4 regions of the Citricoccus sp. K5 genome follow, and region 4 is predicted to be linked to each of the others. Evidence: predicted binding sites of a transcription regulator. Region 4 holds the regulator's gene; each other region holds the start of a gene.
The links. Region 4 encodes LexA, which represses DNA repair genes until DNA is damaged. Its sites were predicted from a motif close to TCGAACANNTGTTCGA; they were not measured.

Region 1: the regulator LexA is predicted to act here: its motif matches at 1,712-1,727, upstream of BOSE125_RS16145 (LexA family transcriptional regulator).
Region 2: the regulator LexA is predicted to act here: its motif matches at 1,658-1,673, upstream of uvrA (excinuclease ABC subunit UvrA).
Region 3: the regulator LexA is predicted to act here: its motif matches at 1,788-1,803, upstream of BOSE125_RS03980 (HNH endonuclease signature motif containing protein).

What each region holds. Positions count from the first base shown of each region.
Region 1 covers NZ_LR732817.1:3,586,379-3,590,587, forward strand. The annotation lists gene BOSE125_RS16135 (heparan-alpha-glucosaminide N-acetyltransferase domain-containing protein) at 1-319, shown strand, start outside; gene BOSE125_RS16140 (hypothetical protein) at 740-1,351, shown strand; gene BOSE125_RS16145 (LexA family transcriptional regulator) at 1,823-2,191, shown strand; gene BOSE125_RS16150 (Y-family DNA polymerase) at 2,172-3,470, shown strand; gene BOSE125_RS16155 (hypothetical protein) at 3,515-3,688, opposite strand; partial or broken gene BOSE125_RS16160 (arsenic resistance protein) at 3,853-4,047, opposite strand; gene BOSE125_RS16165 (MFS transporter) at 4,168-4,209, opposite strand, start outside.
Region 2 covers NZ_LR732817.1:1,337,468-1,341,676, forward strand. The annotation lists gene BOSE125_RS05975 (methyltransferase domain-containing protein) at 1-210, shown strand, start outside; gene BOSE125_RS05980 (MBL fold metallo-hydrolase) at 255-935, opposite strand; gene BOSE125_RS05985 (GntR family transcriptional regulator) at 1,158-1,631, shown strand; gene uvrA (excinuclease ABC subunit UvrA) at 1,829-4,209, shown strand, end outside.
Region 3 covers NZ_LR732817.1:914,622-918,830, reverse strand. The annotation lists gene BOSE125_RS03990 (Glu/Leu/Phe/Val dehydrogenase dimerization domain-containing protein) at 1-490, opposite strand, end outside; gene BOSE125_RS03985 (LysR family transcriptional regulator) at 720-1,667, shown strand; gene BOSE125_RS03980 (HNH endonuclease signature motif containing protein) at 1,844-3,670, shown strand; gene BOSE125_RS03975 (exonuclease domain-containing protein) at 3,744-4,209, opposite strand, start outside.
Region 4 covers NZ_LR732817.1:784,720-788,928, forward strand. The annotation lists gene BOSE125_RS03400 (ATP-dependent DNA helicase) at 1-802, shown strand, start outside; gene BOSE125_RS03405 (hypothetical protein) at 799-1,695, opposite strand; gene lexA (transcriptional repressor LexA) at 1,701-2,444, opposite strand; gene BOSE125_RS03415 (LysM peptidoglycan-binding domain-containing protein) at 2,656-3,015, shown strand; gene BOSE125_RS03420 (Ig-like domain-containing protein) at 3,147-4,209, shown strand, end outside.

The sequences.
Region 1 (4,209 bases), 2.8 Mb from region 4:
GGTCAAGGGCAGCCGGCGCCTCGTTTCCGGCAAAACCACCAACTCCGGTGGACCCACCGGCGGGCTCGCCACCCACCACTCAGACACCTCGGTCCAGACTCCCCGGGATACCACCAACTACACCACCGACGAAGAACTTCCCGGTTCGCCCGATCAGGCGAGCACCGGCCAAGATCCTCGGGTTTCCACCGATCGGCCCACCAGGGGCACTCCCATCCGGACCGATCGGGGCACCACCATCAACCTCGCCGACGACGAAGCTCCGGGCTACACCGACCAGATCGGCCCGGTCCGAGACCCAGGCAGCGGCACCGGCTAGGCCCTGCTGGGCTTCGTCTCCACCGACGCCGCACAACTGGCCCCCCACATGTCACCCAGGCCTTGGCTCGGACCCCGTGAGTCACCCCGCCTCACCCCGTAGGTAATGGATCTGGGCCCGGAGGAGACTGAGGTGGGTCTATGGAAGGACTGGCCACCGAGGCGACTCCGGTATCCCTGCTGTGGACACTGATCCTGCACCAGATAGCCTTGGGCATCGATGTCGCCCCTGCCCGATAACGCTCGTACTGAGGCGCTCCTTGCATCGCTTGTGAGTCTCCGAGGGCACCAGCGTGAACTGTTCGGGAGTTATTGAGGGGCGGCCGGGCCCAAGGGTTACGTTGGCGCAAAAACTGCGTCCTCCGCGCGGCATGGCGGTCGCTTCGGTTCTTCGGTCGTCTTCACCTAGTACTTTGGACTGGTGCCGATCTCCGCCTTCAACGCCTACCTTGATGAGTCTTCAGTGGCCCGCAGCGAGGCAGCCCAGGAGTACCTGGTGTGTGCGGCACTCTTGGAGCCCGATCAGGTGGAAATGGTCCGCGAGGAGCTCCGGCCCCTTCTACGCCCTGGCCAGATCAAACTGCACTGGACTGATGAGAACTCCAGTAGCCGACGGCGGATCGTGCAAGCCATAGGAGCCCTGGGCCCGATGAATGTCATCGTGACCCATCTCAGTGAACGTCAGCGTAAAACGGAACGGTTCCGTCGCAAGTGCCTGGAGGTCCTCTACTATCAACTCGCTGATCTCGAGGTTTACGATCTCACCCTCGAATGTCGCACCGAGGCACAGGACAAGAGAGACCGGGCCCACATTGTCGCCCTTCAAGGCCAAGGCCTCGATCGAGGAATCCGCATCTCGCACCGTCGCGGCGGAGATGAGCCCCTGCTATGGATCTCCGACATAGTGCTCGGAGCGGTCAACGCCTCCCACATAGGGGAGCACCAATATCTTGAGGCGCTGGAGCAGACGATCTACCTCAAGCAGAGCACTCCCGAATCCCTGATTCCCACAGGGCAAAACGAAAGGCCCTAGATCCAGTCGTCCGGCTGGGGTTCTAAGGCCTTCTTCCCTGTCCGTCGTAACGGTGGGCACTTCAAACAATAGTAGCCGCGCGGCCTACTTGCAAGACCGCGGATCACGACGTGAGACGGCACTGAGTGCAGAAGACAGGGTGGGGTTAGGGCCTCCACAACAGTTGAGGACAAGGCGGGCAAACCCGCCTAGGGCAGCAGCAATTTCCGGGCCATTGTTGCGGACGTTGCCAACCGCTGGGCCCCACATCAAGGCCGGCTCGTAGGCCTGTCGCCTCACCCGTCCAACCAGCGCCCCAACCGCGGCCGGCGAGAGCAGATTCTGGCAGCGGCCTCCAGTTACCACGTGTACGATTACCAATCGAACATAGTTTCGATTCATTGGGGTGGAGAGTTGCTGGCAACTGAGGTCCGGGCCCTGGCCGATGGGCTAGACGACCAGCTCCGAACGCGCGTCGAGGACGGCGTGGTCATGGCCGGCTTCCCCTCGCCGTCCCAGGACTACACCACCGCCGAGATCGACCTGAGCGAGCACCTGATGCCCAACCGGGCCTCGACGTACCTGGTGCGGGCGCGGGGACACTCCATGACCGGTGCCGGGATCTGGGACGGCGACGAACTGGTGGTCGATCGCTCGATTCGACCCCAGCACGGCCACGTGGTGATCGCCGTGCTCGATGGCGAACTGACCGTGAAACGACTCAGCATCCACGCCGACGGCCGCGTGGTGCTCTCCTCGGAGAACCCGGCGTATCCCGACATCGCCGTTCCCTCACTCTCGGATCTGCGGGTCTGGGGTGTGGTCACGGTGGCACTGCATCATGTCTCCCGCGCCTCGTGAGGCCATGATCGCCCTGGTGGACTGCGCCAGTTTCTACGCCTCGTGCGAGCGGGTCTTCGACCCGAGCCTGGAGAATCGTCCGGTGGTGGTGCTGTCCAACAACGATGGCTGCGTGGTGGCCATGTCCCAGGAGGCCAAAGCGCTGGGGATCCCCATGGGCATGCCCTGGTTCAAGCTCGAGCCCGTCGCCGCGGCGCAGGGGATCGTGGCGCGGTCCTCCAACTATGAGCTGTACGGCAGCCTCTCGGCGAGGGTCATGGAGGTCATCGGCCGGCACGCGGCCTGGCAAGAGGTCTACAGCATTGATGAGTCGTTCATCGGCCTGCGGGGCACCGTCGAGGAGCTGGTGCAGCTCGGCCGGCGTATCCGCGAGGACGTGGCCCGCTGCACCGGGATCCCCGTGCGCGTGGGCATCGCCCCCACCAAAACCCTAGCGAAGGTCGCCCTGCTCGGGGTGAAGCGCTCCGCCCCGCTAGCCGAAGTCGGTGTGTGCCACTTCGGGGGCTACTCCCCCACCCAACGGGACGCCATTCTGGCCAGCATCCCCGTCACCGACTTGTGGGGCGTGGCCGGACGTCTCGGCCGCCGCCTGGCGAATCTGAATATCCATACCGCCGCCGACCTCGCCGCCCAAGACCCCGGGCAGATGCGTCGGCGGTTCTCGGTGGTCCTGGAGCGCACCGTGCGCGAACTGCGCGGCACACCCTGCATCCCCCTGGAAGAAGAACCCCGCCAGTACAAAGATCAGCTCATCTACTCCCGATCTTTCTCGGAGCCGGTCACCACCACCCCGGCCATGCGCCAAGTCCTGTCCATCTACGCCCAGCAACTCGCCTCCCGCCTCCGCAGTGCCGGCCAGCAGGCCCGCGTGCTCACGGCTTGGGCCTCCACCTCCCCGTTCGCCACAGACCAGGAACCCCACTCACCCCAGGTCAGTGCCGTGCTGCCCGTACCCACGGCAGAGCCGCTGACGATCGCACGCGGATCCCTAGGGCTAGCCGAGTTGATCCGTCCGGGCACCCGGTACGTGCGGGCCGGCGTCGTACTCACCGATCTACGCCCGGCCGGCCAGGCCGAGACCCTCCCCGGCCTCGGCCCGCCTGGTGAGGGCCGGCAGCTCGGCCCCACCCTAGATGCTGTGGTGGCCCGCTTCGGGGTCGGGAGTATTGGCCTGGGATATGGGGGCCTCGGAACACCACCGTCCTGGCAGATGCGCCGCGCCATGCTCTCCCCTCGGGCCACCACTCACTGGGACGAGCTCGTCACTGTCCGCCTGTGAAGGACACCCGCAGACACCGGGACCAGTGGTGAGGGGCATTCGGCTCAGTACTCGCTGCGGCGCAGATTCATGATGCGCCAGCCGGCGGGCACTCGCTCACGCAGCGCGGCAACCGCCGCCTCGTAGGACTCGCCCTCAGCCGTCAACTCATCGGCCTTCCGATCTCCACGACCCGTGTCATCGTCGGGGATGGTCTCGATGACGGTGGTGATGTTCATCCGTTCAGCCTATGTGCCTTCGGCCCAGGAGGTCGGGTGCGGCAGACTGGGGCTCATGTGTGGACGGTATGTGATGGCCCGAGGTCTGAGCATTAATCGGCTGATGCAACAGCGTCGTCGCAAATGTGCTGACGCTTGTCGGGGGTGACCAGTGCCCAGCGGGGTTAGGCGTCCGAGCGTTCCGGGCCGCGGGCGGGGATCAGGCGCGGGATAAGCCGCACGAAGAGAACCATGATGATGAGCTCGACGAGTGTCTGGGTGACGACGACGAGTGGGGCGAGGTCGTACGCGGCAGGTAGGGCGAGGACGAGTGGGAGCACGACGAGGGAGTTGCGGGTCGCACCGCTGAACACATCGCCCGTGGCACCCCGGACCAGCTTGCTGCACTCAACGTCCCCTCCCCCAAGGACCGGTCCGCCGCCGGCGACAACGGCCCCAAGTGACCGAACCCATCAGCTGAAGGCCCTATTGCATCCGGCCTAGGAAGGGAAAGCGCTGAGGTTGGATTCCGTGGGTTCTGC
Region 2 (4,209 bases), 550 kb from region 4:
GCCGCCCTGCGACCCTCGTTGCAGCGGCTGGAGGCCGCCGACCGGCGTGATGGCACCAATCTCCAGGAGCGGTACATCGAGGAGTACCGGCGGATCATGCGCGAGTCCTACCCGACCTACACCACGCCCGAGGGCGTGCGGCTGACGGACTACCCGTTCCGCCGCATCTTCATCGTGGGTGTGAAGAACGACCTCTCGCCCAGTATCTGAGCTGGACTCCGGGGCGGTGACGTGAGGTCACCGCCGTCTCGGGCCTACCAGCCGCGTTCGCGCCAGTCCCCGAGGTGGGGGCGTTCCGTGCCGAGAGTGGTCGCGTCTCCGTGGCCGGGGTGGACGATCATGTCATCCGGATACTGCTCGAACAACCGCTCCACCACGTCCGTGAACAGCGAGTCGAAGCGGTCCGCGTCCTGCTGCGTGTTGCCCACGCCCCCGGGGAACAGGCTGTCGCCCGAGAAGCAGAGCGGCGGCCCGTCCTCTGGCTCGTAGACCAGCGCCACCGAGCCCGGGGTGTGCCCACGGAGCCCGACGACGGCCATCGAGATCCCGTCGAACGTCGCCGTATCGCCGTGGTTCAGCAGGACCTTCGCGCGCACGCCGGTCTCCCGCTCGATGGCGTCGGCATCGTCCACGCCGGCCGCGGTCGGAACCCCCGTGGCCTCCACGACCTCGGCCAGGGCCCGGATATGGTCCCAGTGCTGGTGGGTCGTGATGATCACGGCCAGCTTGAGCTCGCAAGGGGTGTCGTCCTTCGCCGACTGCAGCAGCTCACTGACGGCGACGGCGTCGTCCGCAGCATCGATCAGCACCTGGGTCCCGGACGTCTTCGAGGTGAGGACGTACACGTTGTTCGCCATGTCGGAGACCGACCGCTGGCGGACCGTCACCCGGGGCAGATCGTGCAGCAACCGGATGGGGGAGGTGGATGAAGGCATGAGCAATAGTCTAAGGACGTTGACCGCCACCGGGGCAAGCCCATATCGGGGGTCAAGTCTCGATCGCCGCCGCTCCGTCCCCTCCGGACCGCCTCGGGCCTGGGCGCGGATCGGCCCCATCCCGGCGCCCCCCGGCGCTCCGCGCTCCGATAGGGTGTCTGGACACACAGACACGGGACAGGGCACGGACCAGACACGGACCGGGTAGGGACACGGGGACACATGGCGGCACGGGGCACATCAGGCCAACCGAAGGATCCGGCGCAACCTGAGGATCCATCGGCGGGCACACCGCCGGCGAAGTCCCCCGCCACTCCGGTCCCCGCGTGGTTGGTCAGCGCCCTGTCCATCAATACCGGCTCGACCGTTCCCCCCTACGAGCAGGTGCGGACCGGACTGCTCGACCTCATCCACCGCAAGAGGCTTCCGGTCGGCAGCAAGCTGCCCACGGTGCGCGCACTGGCCTCGGCCCTGGGCGTGGCCGCGAACACCGTGGCCCGCGCGTACAAAGAGCTGGAACAGGCCGCCGTCGTGACCGCCCGGCCACGGCTGGGGACCGTGGTGGCGCAGGGAAATGACACGGCGGAGTCCCAACTCGCCGCCGCGGCGGTCACCTATGCCCAGGTCGCGCGTGCCCTCGGGTATGGTCCGCGTGAGGCGACGCGGCAACTCGAGGCCGTCTTCCCGGCCTCCTGACGGAGAATTCGCTCAGGGCCGACGGTTCGAAGAGGTGTTCGAAGCATCTCTGCCATACAGTGGATTCCGTGCCGAAATCCCTCACGACTCCCGACTCCGATACGGTTCCCGCCACGTCCGCGTCCTCCACGTCCCGCAACTCCCGTGGTCTCGCCTCCGGCCCCGCAAGTGGGGCGCACCGCCATGATCCCGATCGGATCGTGGTCAAGGGTGCCCGCGAGCACAACCTGAAGAACGTGGACCTGGACATCCCGCGCGATGCGCTGGTCGTCTTCACCGGGCTCTCCGGCTCGGGCAAGTCCTCCCTCGCCTTCGACACGATCTTCGCGGAGGGCCAGCGCCGCTACGTGGAATCGCTGTCCTCCTATGCGCGCATGTTCCTCGGTCGAGTGGACAAGCCCTCCGTGGACTTCATCGAAGGTCTGTCCCCGGCGGTCTCGATCGACCAGAAGTCCACGAACCGCAACCCGCGCTCCACGGTCGGGACCATCACCGAGGTCTACGACTACATGCGCCTGCTGTGGGCACGTATCGGCATCCCACACTGCCCCGAGTGCGGCGAGCCGGCCAGCCGGCAGTCGCCACAACAGATCGTGGACCAGCTCAGCGAGCTGCCCGCCAAGACCCGCTTTCAGGTGCTCGCCCCCGTGGCCCGGGGCCGCAAGGGCGAATTCGTGGACGTCTTCACCAACCTCGCCACACAGGGCTTCTCCCGGGCGATCGTGGACGGTGAACTCATCCAGCTGTCCGACCCGCCGAAGCTGAAGAAGCAGATCAAGCACACCATCGCCGTGGTGGTGGACCGTCTGGCCATGAAGGACGGCATCCGCCAGCGACTCACCGATTCGGTGGAGACCGCCCTGAACCTGGCCGACGGCCTCGTGGTCATCGACTTCGTGGACGTGGACGCCGCCGTGGACCCGGCCAAGGCCAATGCGGGCGAGTGGGACGCCTTCGATGCGGAGGGAACGCCCAAGTTCCGCTCGTTCTCGGAGAAGCTGTCCTGCCCCAACGGCCACCAGCTGACCATCGACGAGATCGAGCCCCGCTCCTTCTCCTTCAACAATCCCTTCGGCGCGTGCACGGTCTGCACCGGTATCGGCACCAAACTGGAGGTGGACGAGGACCTCGTGGTCCCGGACCAGGACAAGACTCTCCTGGAGGGGGCCATCGCCCCCTGGTCGATCGGCAAGTCGACGTCTGAGTACTGGCAGCGGCTGCTCTCCGGCCTGGCCAGCGAGGTCGGCTTCAGCATGGACGTGCCCTGGAAGGACCTGCCGGCCGCTGCCCGCAAGGCCGTCCTGCACGGCAAGGACTTCAAGGTCGAGGTGTCCTACCGGAACCGCTTCGGCCGCGAACGCCGGTACACCACCGGCTTCGAGGGGGTCATCGACTACATCCACCGTAAACACCTCGAGACCGAGTCGGACCATGCCCGGGACCGCTACGAGTCCTACATGCGGGAGATCCCCTGTGCGGCGTGCAACGGCACCCGCCTGAACCCGACCTCACTGTCCGTGACCGTCGGCGGGAAGTCCATCTCCGAGACCACGGTCCTGCCGATGCAGGACGCCATCGACTTCTTCGAGCAGCTCGAGCTGTCCGAGCGGGACGTGCAGATCGCGGACCAGGTCCTCAAGGAGATCCTGGCGCGCCTGCACTTCATGCTGGACGTGGGCCTCAACTATCTGAACCTGGAGCGGCCGGCCGGAACGCTGTCCGGCGGCGAGGCCCAGCGCATCCGCCTGGCCACCCAGATCGGTTCTGGGCTCGTCGGGGTGCTCTACGTCCTGGACGAGCCGTCCATCGGCCTGCACCAGCGGGACAACCGGCGGCTGATCGAGACACTGCTGCGGCTCCGGGACCTCGGCAACACCCTGATCGTGGTGGAGCATGACGAGGACACGATCGCGGAGGCCGACTGGATCGTGGACATCGGCCCCCGGGCCGGTGAGCACGGCGGCGAGGTGGTCCACTCCGGCTCCCTCGAGGGCCTGAAGGCGAACGAACGATCGCTGACCGGTGACTACCTGGCCGGGCGGCGCGAGATCGCCCTGCCGGAGCAGCGCCGTCCCCTGGACAAGAATCGGAAGATCACCGTGGTCGGGGCCCGGGAGAACAACCTGAAGGACGTCACCATCGACTTCCCTCTCGGTGTGCTGACCGCCGTGACCGGCGTGTCCGGGTCCGGGAAGTCCACGCTCGTGAACGAGATCCTGTACAAGGTCCTCGCCAACCAGCTTAACCACGCCAAGCACGTCCCGGGCCGGCACAAACGGGTCAACGGGCTGGACCAGCTGGACAAGGTCGTGCACGTGGACCAGAGTCCGATCGGCCGCACTCCGCGCTCCAACCCCGCCACGTACACCGGCGTGTTCGACACCATCCGGAAGCTCTTCGCGGACACCCAGGAGGCCAAGGTCCGTGGCTACCAGCCCGGACGCTTCTCCTTCAACATCAAGGGCGGTCGCTGCGAGGCATGCTCCGGTGACGGCACCCTGAAGATCGAGATGAACTTCCTGCCGGACGTCTACGTCCCCTGCGAGGTCTGCCACGGCGCCCGGTACAACCGGGAGAC
Region 3 (4,209 bases), 130 kb from region 4:
ACCCCAGCCGGGTGAAGACTGCGTCAAGGTCCGACTGGGAGACTCCGAGGTCTTCGGCGGTCACCCAGGAGTTCTCGAGCCACGGCCGCATGTGCGCGAAGAACCGCTCCAGAACGCCCAGCGCGTCCGGGTCCCGCGGATCGCAGTCGATGCCCGCCTTGGCCCCGCCGACGGGCAGGCCGAACGCCGCGGTCTTGGTGGCCATGCAGCGTGCCAGGTCGGCGACCTCATTCCGGGTGCAGCCGGCTCGCATGCGGGTGCCCCCCGTGGCCATGCCACCGACCAGGGTGTGCACCACGAGCCAACCCTGGGCGCCCGTGACCGGATCGGTCCACGTGATCTCGTGCTCCGGCGGACGGTCGAAGGGATCTGGACGGGTGAACGGCTCCCCCGGTGGATTACCGGGCAGGGTCCCTGGCCGGGTGCCGCGCGCCGGTCCTCTCGTGCCGTAGTGCGTTCGGTTGCCATCAGGGTTCTGGATCAGGGTCATACCCGCCACCTCCATCGAGTTCACGGTTGGTCCCGCAGCGGTTCGCCCTCCGGCGTGTGCTCCGGTGCGTGCTTCGGTGAATGTTCGGTTCCCGCCGGATCGGCTCCGGCTCGTACTCCCAGCGTGGAGGGGGTTGCCGCTGGCGTCTATCGCCGGTTCCTGCACGATGCCGTGTACCGGGACTGCAAGATCTCCCCGGCGATGGAGGCCCGCCCCTATGCTGACGCCCATGGAGTTGTCGTTGCGTCGGTTGAGGATGCTGCGGGAGTTGCACCTGCGCGGCACCGTGACCGCCGTGGCGGCTGCCCTCCACTACAGCCCGTCCGGCGTGTCCCAGCAGTTGGCCCAACTGGAGCGCGACGTCGGCGCCCGGCTCGTGGAGCGGCACGGCCGCCGGCTGCTGCTCACGGACCTGGGGCTCGTCCTCGCCGAGCATGCCGAGCAGATCCTCGGCTCGGTGGACCGGGCGACGATGGCCCTGGAGCAGGCTCAGAATGGGGTGACGGCGCGTCTCACCGCGGGTGTCTGGGCTTCCGTGGCCTCCAGCCTCGTTCCGCAGGCCCTGTCCAGTCTGGCGGTGAGGTATCCCGGTATCGAGGTCCGCACCGTGGAGTTGGATCCCGAGCAGACGGCAGGTGCGGTCAAGGACGGCACCTTGGACTTCTCCTTCGTCATCGACTACTCGGTGACTCCGGTGAATTGGGACCCCAACCTGACCCGTACGGTCATCGCCGTGGAGCGGCTCCACGCCGCCGTCCCCACAGGGATGATCCCCTCCGAGACGGTGCGGCTGGCGCAGCTGGCCGACTATCCCTGGATCCTGGCCCGGGAGAGCGACCACTTCGGCCATGCGGTCCGCATCGCCTGCCACCAGAAGGGCTTCGACCCGAGGATCGTCCACACCGTGGCCGAACAGCCCACCGCCCTGGCCATGGCCGCCGGCGGACTCGGGGTCACACTGGTGTCCGATCTCGCGCTGGAGCTGATCCCGGACGGAGTCGACATCATCGCCCTGGAGGAACCGGTGATGAGGACGGTCTCCATCGCCTATCGGACTACCCCCACACGCCGACCGCCGCTCGAGTTGGTCATCAATGCGATCCGCACGGCCGCCGCTGAGAAGGGACTGGCCATCGGCTCAGCCCCGGTCTCACCTGAGCCCGCTTCGGAGTCCTGAGTCCACCGTTCTCACCGTCCGCTGCGTCCGCTTCTCCAGCCGCAGTACTCCACACCCTGAGTTTCTCGCTCAGTCATCCACCTTTCCGTGGAGGGTGCTTATCTCGTCCGTCGCTCGTGATCGAATATATGTACTAGAACGAGGGGCAGCGACCGGACGGAAGGAGGTGCAGAGTCATGACAGCAGAGGAGCGTGAACCCGCTCATGGCCTGGGTGAGTTGGCTGAGTGGGCCACTCCGGAGGTCCTTGATATCGCTCGCCACGCCTTGGAGCTACTGGCTGAACGCCTGTCCGGCCCCACCACGGTCGATGCCTTCGAACGCGTGATCCCGCCACCCACCGATGCAGACTGGTCCGGGCTGACCTCCCTCGCACCGATCGCCCCGGGAGAGTCATCCCACGGCCCCGACTTCGTGGCGGCACCGGAGACCTTTGCGACCGGTTCGCTACCCGTCATCCACCGTAGGGTCGAAGATCTGGGACGTCTTCTGACAGCGGTACATACGTCGTTGGCCGGTCATGCCGCCCATGCCATGGGTGAGGGTTCCCTCCGCGAGCCGTTGCTCGGCATCCCTGGAGGGGCCAGGCCGTTTCGAGATGCCCCGGACTGGATGGTGAAGACCCTGCGGATTCCCCGGCCGGAGGCACGCAGACGCATCCACCGTGCCCAGCAGGTCCAGCCGCCGGTCCCAGAGATCACCGGTCACCAGCGCAGTGCCGCCTACCCCGTCCTGGCCGAGGCCTTCCTGCGGGGGCATCTCGACCCATGCTCTCTCGACCTGATCTCCACTGCCCTGGAGCAGACGAAAAAGGATGCCGAAGCGACGAACGCGGACGCGTCCTTGACCGCGGATTGGCTGTCCCGGGGCGAGGAAACTCTGACGGCCCAGGCCACCGTCCTGGACCCGGAGTTGATGCGACATGCCTGTACCCGCTGGCGTCAGTGGGCCCAACACGCGCTCAACCCGGATGGGGCAGAGCCGTCCGACGCCGTCCCGTCCGTCCAGCAAGGACTCTCCTACCGGGGCAAGCGACGGGGCTTCCATCTGTGGAAGATCGCTGCGGACGACCTCCAGCACGAGGTCCTCAGCACCATCGCCGGCGCCGCGACCAACCCCCGCGCGATGGGTGAGGGCGCGCAGGGCGGTGGCGCGCAGGGCGGTGGCGCGCAAGACGAAGGCATGCACGACGCAGGCACCCAGGGCGGTGGCGAGGCCACCAGCAGTACAACGTCGGCCGTGGAGGCTCCCGTCCCGGGTCTCTCAAATGGAGCAGGTCTCTGGCCAGACGCCGACGTCATGTCCGTCGACCGCAGGTCCCGTCACCAGCGCCAACTCGACGGCCTGACTTCCGCCCTCATGGGGGCGTTGGCATTGGTCGAGGGCAACGGCCTGCCGTCGTCCGGCGGAAACCGCCCTCTGGTCATGGTGACCATCGACTACGAGACACTCGCCGGTCAGGTCGGGAGCAGCCAGGATTCCACCGCCGGAACCTCCCCACCCGAATCCAGATCGGCCGACCCACGGAAACCACCAGACCCACCCGGCGAGCCGGGCATGCTCCCACTCGACCTCGGCACCTACAGATCGGAGGCGGCCTTCACCGGCCCGATCAGTCCCAGCACCGTACGTACCCTCGCCTGTGACGCCGACATCCTGCCCGTGGTCATGCGCGGCCCAGGACAGATCCTGGACGTGGGGCGCACCCAACGCCTCTTTCCACATCGACTCCGTCGGGCCATCACGGCCCGCGACGGCGGATGCGCGTCACCCGGCTGCACGATGCCCGCGCCATGGTGCGAGGTACACCACATCCAGTGGTGGACCCACGGCGGGCCGACGAGCGTGGACAACGGGGTGCTGCTCTGCAGTCGGCATCATCACGCGGTCCACAGCGGTTCCTGGGACATCAGCGTCGAAGACGACGGCGTCCCCTGGTTCATCCCCGCACCCTATCTGGATCCGTTCAGGACGCCCCTGCGCAACCGGTACTGGCGGGCCTAGGCGTGGACCGAGCCAACGCGATGCGTCAGGGCGCGCGACTGGAGCATGGCAACTGTGTGGCTGCCAGAGTCCACTACACCGCGGCGTCGGGCCAGTTGCCATCCAGCATCTGCAGGAACTCCGGTTCGGAGACGAGTTCCACATGTTGACCCTGCTGACGGCGGGCCAGTGCGTCCCGCGTCTTGCGGTGCCCGATCGCTCCGCCGCGCGTTGCCGCGCCAAGGTCCTCAGCGCGGAAGCCGTCGCCGACGACCAACATGGTGGTCTGCGCGTTGACGCGGCTGCCCGTACGTGCGCCCCACACGGCGGCCCGGTTCTTGGCCTCCTGCCTCGGCATGCCCAGGTTGCCGGTGAACACCACGGTGTGTCCATACAGCGGATGAGCCGGGTCTGCGTCGGCGGCAGGCTCGGGGTTGATCCCCTCATCCGGCCAGTGCATCAAATCCGGCATCCGTTCGGCGTGCGGCAGCACCACGGTGGAGTCGAAGACGGGCCCGAGCCCGCGGGCCTGCCGGGTGGCACGGGATTCCGGGCTGGCT
Region 4 (4,209 bases):
CGTGGCCGGCAAACTCCGCGAGGGACTCTTCGGCCAGGCCACGACCGTGCTGACCTCGGCCACGCTGGCCATCGGTGAGTCGTTCAACCCGGTGGCGGGATCCCTCGGTCTGATGGGCGAGGGGGCACCGGCCTGGACCGGTCTGGACGTGGGCAGCCCCTTCGACTACCCGAGGCAGGGCGTGCTCTACGTGGCACGGCATCTGCCGAAGCCGGGTCGGTTCGCCGCCCCCGAGACCTATGACGAACTCGAGGCACTGCTCAGGGCGTCCGGCGGAGGGGCCCTGTGCCTGTTCTCCTCCAAACGGGCCGCCGAGGACGCTGCCGCCGAGATGCGCACCCGGCTCGGTCCGAATCCCACGATCCTGTGCCAGGGCGACACCACGCTGACCGCCCTGGTGCGGCAGTTCGCCACGGAGGCGGACACCTGCCTGTTCGGGACCATGAGCCTGTGGCAGGGCGTGGACGTGCCCGGCGAGTCCTGCCGCCTGGTGGTCATCGATCGGATCCCGTTCCCGCGACCCGATGATCCCCTGTCCACGGCGCGGTCCAGAGACATCAGCCGGCATGGCGGCAACGGGTTCATGGCGGTCTCCGCCTCCCATGCGGCGGTCCGTCTGGCGCAGGGCGCCGGCCGGCTCATCAGGACCGCAACGGACCGCGGAGTGGTGGCTGTCCTCGACTCCAGGCTGGCGACGGAACGGTACGGTTCGTTCCTGCGTTCGACCCTGCCGGACTTCTGGCCGACGGCCGATCCGTCCGTGGTCCGCGGCGTGCTGGAGCGGCTGCGCCCCGCTGACTAGCGGATCAGCATCTCGAGGGCGCCGACCGTGCGAATGGCCCGCCATTCGATGCCAGGAGCCGTGCTCCAGGCCGGCCAGTCCACGGACCATCCGCCATCGGGCTCCTGGGCGGATGCGAGCCACCGGCGGTCCCGGGACATCACGGCCGCGGGGACCAGGCTGCCGTAGAGGTCCGTGGGGAAGGGGACCGTCCAGGGATGGTGGACCAGGTCGACCGCATGGATGCTCTCGTCCTCGGCGCCACCCTCCACGGGGAGGGAGCCGTTGGCGGACAACCGCTCACGAAGGGTGGCCAGAAATGGGCTGTCGGCCGAGCCCGTGGGAAGGCCGTCCGCTGCGAGGAACCTCAGGGCGTACTTGACCTCATAGGCTGGCAGGTCGCCGGCAGTCGCAGCCCGGGACAATCGGAGGCGGCACCAGTCCGAGGCGGCCTCAGCCCACCCGCCCGAGAACCCCGTCAGCAGGGCCGCGGCGGCGAAGCCATATGTGAGGTGCGAACCGCCGGGAACCGGTTGGACCCACGGCGCATGGGGCCATTCGAGGGAGGCCTCGGTGACGAAGGGCACGGAACCGTCCAGTCCGGAGGTCGAGGCCACCCATTCCAGTCCACAGCGCACCCAGGGGTGCTCGGCCAGATCCCATCCGGCCAAGAGGTCCAGGGCCGTCAGCGTGGAGAGCGCCTCACTCTTCGGTGACCGCACATCGGGTTCGAGGCCGTGACCGAATCCGCCGTCTGGATTGCGGTACGCCCCCAGGGCGGCCAGGACACCCTCGGTGCCGCCGCCGTGGAGCAGCAGGTCCACCCGGCGGCGTTCGAGCAGCCGCCCGTGGGTGTAGACGAACTCCTCGGCATCCGCCACGCGGACGCCCGGCGGCAGAGGCCGATGGTTCATGGGGCTCAGAGCGCCCGAAGTACCGTGACGACCTTGCCCATGACCGTCGCCTCGTCTCCGAGGATGGGCTCATACGCAGAGTTCTGCGGCAGCAGCCACGTGTGGCCGTCCCGCTGCCGGAAGGTCTTCACGGTGGCCTCGTCGTCCAGCAACGCGGCGACGATGTCCCCGTTCTGAGCGTTGTTCTGCTGACGCACCACCACCCAGTCGCCGTCGCAGATCGCCGCATCGACCATGGAATCGCCGGAGACCTTCAGCATGAACAGTTCCCCCTCGCCGGTCAGCTGACGCGGCAGGTTCATGACGTCCTCGACCTGCTGGTCGGCGAGGATCGGCCCACCGGCGGCAATCCGGCCGACCAGGGGGACCGGGACAGCATCACCGTCGGCGGCCCCGGTGTGCAGGGTCCGCACCGTCCCGCCCGGCGTGGCCGCCGATTCGGGGGGCATGACGGCGGACTCGACCACGAGGGCCAGGCCGTTCTCGTCCAGCAGGACCTCCATGGCCCGCGGACGGCCCGGATCCTTGCGGATGTAGCCGAGCTTCTCCAGCTGACCCAGTTGATGGGTGACCGATGACAGTGAGGCCAGGCCTGCCGCATCCCCGATCTCCCGCATGGACGGCGGATACCCGTGTGCGGCGATCGCAGAGCGGATGGATCCGAGGATGATCCGCTGACGGTCGGTGAGGGGCCGGACGCCGTGATCGTGATGCGGGTCCGGGGCGGGAGAGGGAATCCGGGGGGCCATTCGACCATCCGTTCTTATCGTGTCCGTCGGTCTTGGTGAAGTGTCTCGTGCTGGGTCGCTGGGTCTGACGGTACCGGAGTCACACCCTCGATTCAAAGATATGTTCGAATTTTTCTTGGCATGTCTCGAACAGGCGTGCTAGACATGACATCGAAGCAGTCGAACACACGTTCTATACGGCCCGGGGTTCCGGGAGGAGAGGCAGAAGAGCATGAGCACTGCAGCATCGGTCCAGACCCGCACGTCCGGCTCCGCCGGATTCCACCTGAACCGCCGTGGTCGTTTCCTCTTCGTGGGATTCCCCGTCATCGTCCTGGCGGCCCTGGCCGCAGTGGCCGCCGTCTTCTTCGGCGCCCACGGGATGGCGCCCGCGGCGGCCTCCGATGACCAGCCTGTTGCGGACGTGGAGACGGTCACGGTGAACTATGGCGACACCCTGTGGGCCATCGCCGGGCGCACCGCCCCCGAGTCCCCCCGCAACGAGGCCATCCTGCGCATCGGCCAACTGAATGATCTCGACAGCGGCGATCTGCAGCCCGGTCAGGTGTTGTTCGTCCCCGCTGGCGCCTGAACCTCCGCTGGCCCCGCAGAGACTGCCGCGGGATTCGTCTCCCTTCAGCCGGGCGATAGGATGGCCTGGGTCCGTAGTGGGGCGGATCCCTTGCTGATGACGGGGCACTCATGGGGAACAAGCGCAGGCAGATGAAGTCTGTGGCGACCCCGGTGGCCTTCTCCGCCGTCGGTGCCCTCGTGGCCACCGGCGCGTTCCTCTATCCCGGCTTCGACACCGCTGACCTCGAACTGCATGACGCCGGCATCTGGGTCACCCACAACAGTGGGGGATACGTCGGCCACCTGAACCACGAGTCCACCATCCTGGACGGTGGTTTCCGGCCCCCGGTGGAGGACTTCGAACTTCACCAGGAGGACGCCACCGCCCTCATGCTGGACCCGGCGTCCGGCGCCCTGACCGCCATTGACACCACCGCCATGGTCGCCGGCGATCAGATCATGCTGCCTGCAACCCAGGATTTCGCGCTGGGCGCTGGCGTCATCTCGGCCAGCAACCCCGCAGAGGGGGCCGTCTACGCCGGGACGGTGGACCCGACGCCCCAGGTCTCGACGGACGAACCGCTCTACGAGGCCGAGGGAGCCGTGACGTCGACGACCACGGTGGGTGGCGAGGTGTTCGTGGCGGACCTCGGCCGGGACACCGTGATTCGCTTCGCGGCCGAGGGTGAGCAGCCTGGTGCCCCGGTGGAAACCCGCCAGGACGGCCTCGAAGGGCTGTCCGGAATGCAGGACCCTCAGCTGGTGGCCGTGGGCGACGTTCCGGTGGTGGTGGACCCTGAGTCCGGCATCCTGTCCTGGCCAGGCCACTCCATGCAGGATGAGCGGCTGGTGGGCGCGGTGCCACAGCCGTCCGGTCCCGAGGCGGAGCAGTTGGCATTGTCCACTGAGCGGGACCTGCTCACCGTGGCGCTGTCCAACGGGGACATTCAGGCCATGAGCATCGTGCCGCCCACGGACGCCTCCGCCGGATCGACCACGCCCGCCGGTACTGACGGCAGTGTGGCGGCAACGGCCCCCGTACGGGTAGCCGGTTGCCTTCATGCCGCCTCGGCTGTCACCGGGCACTACCTGCAGGACTGTGACGGTGAAGAACAGGATCAGATCGTCCCCATCCCCGAGCTGACGGCCGGCGCGGAGCTGGTCTTCCGAGCCAACCGCGATGTCGTGGTGCTCAACGACACGACGTCCGGGA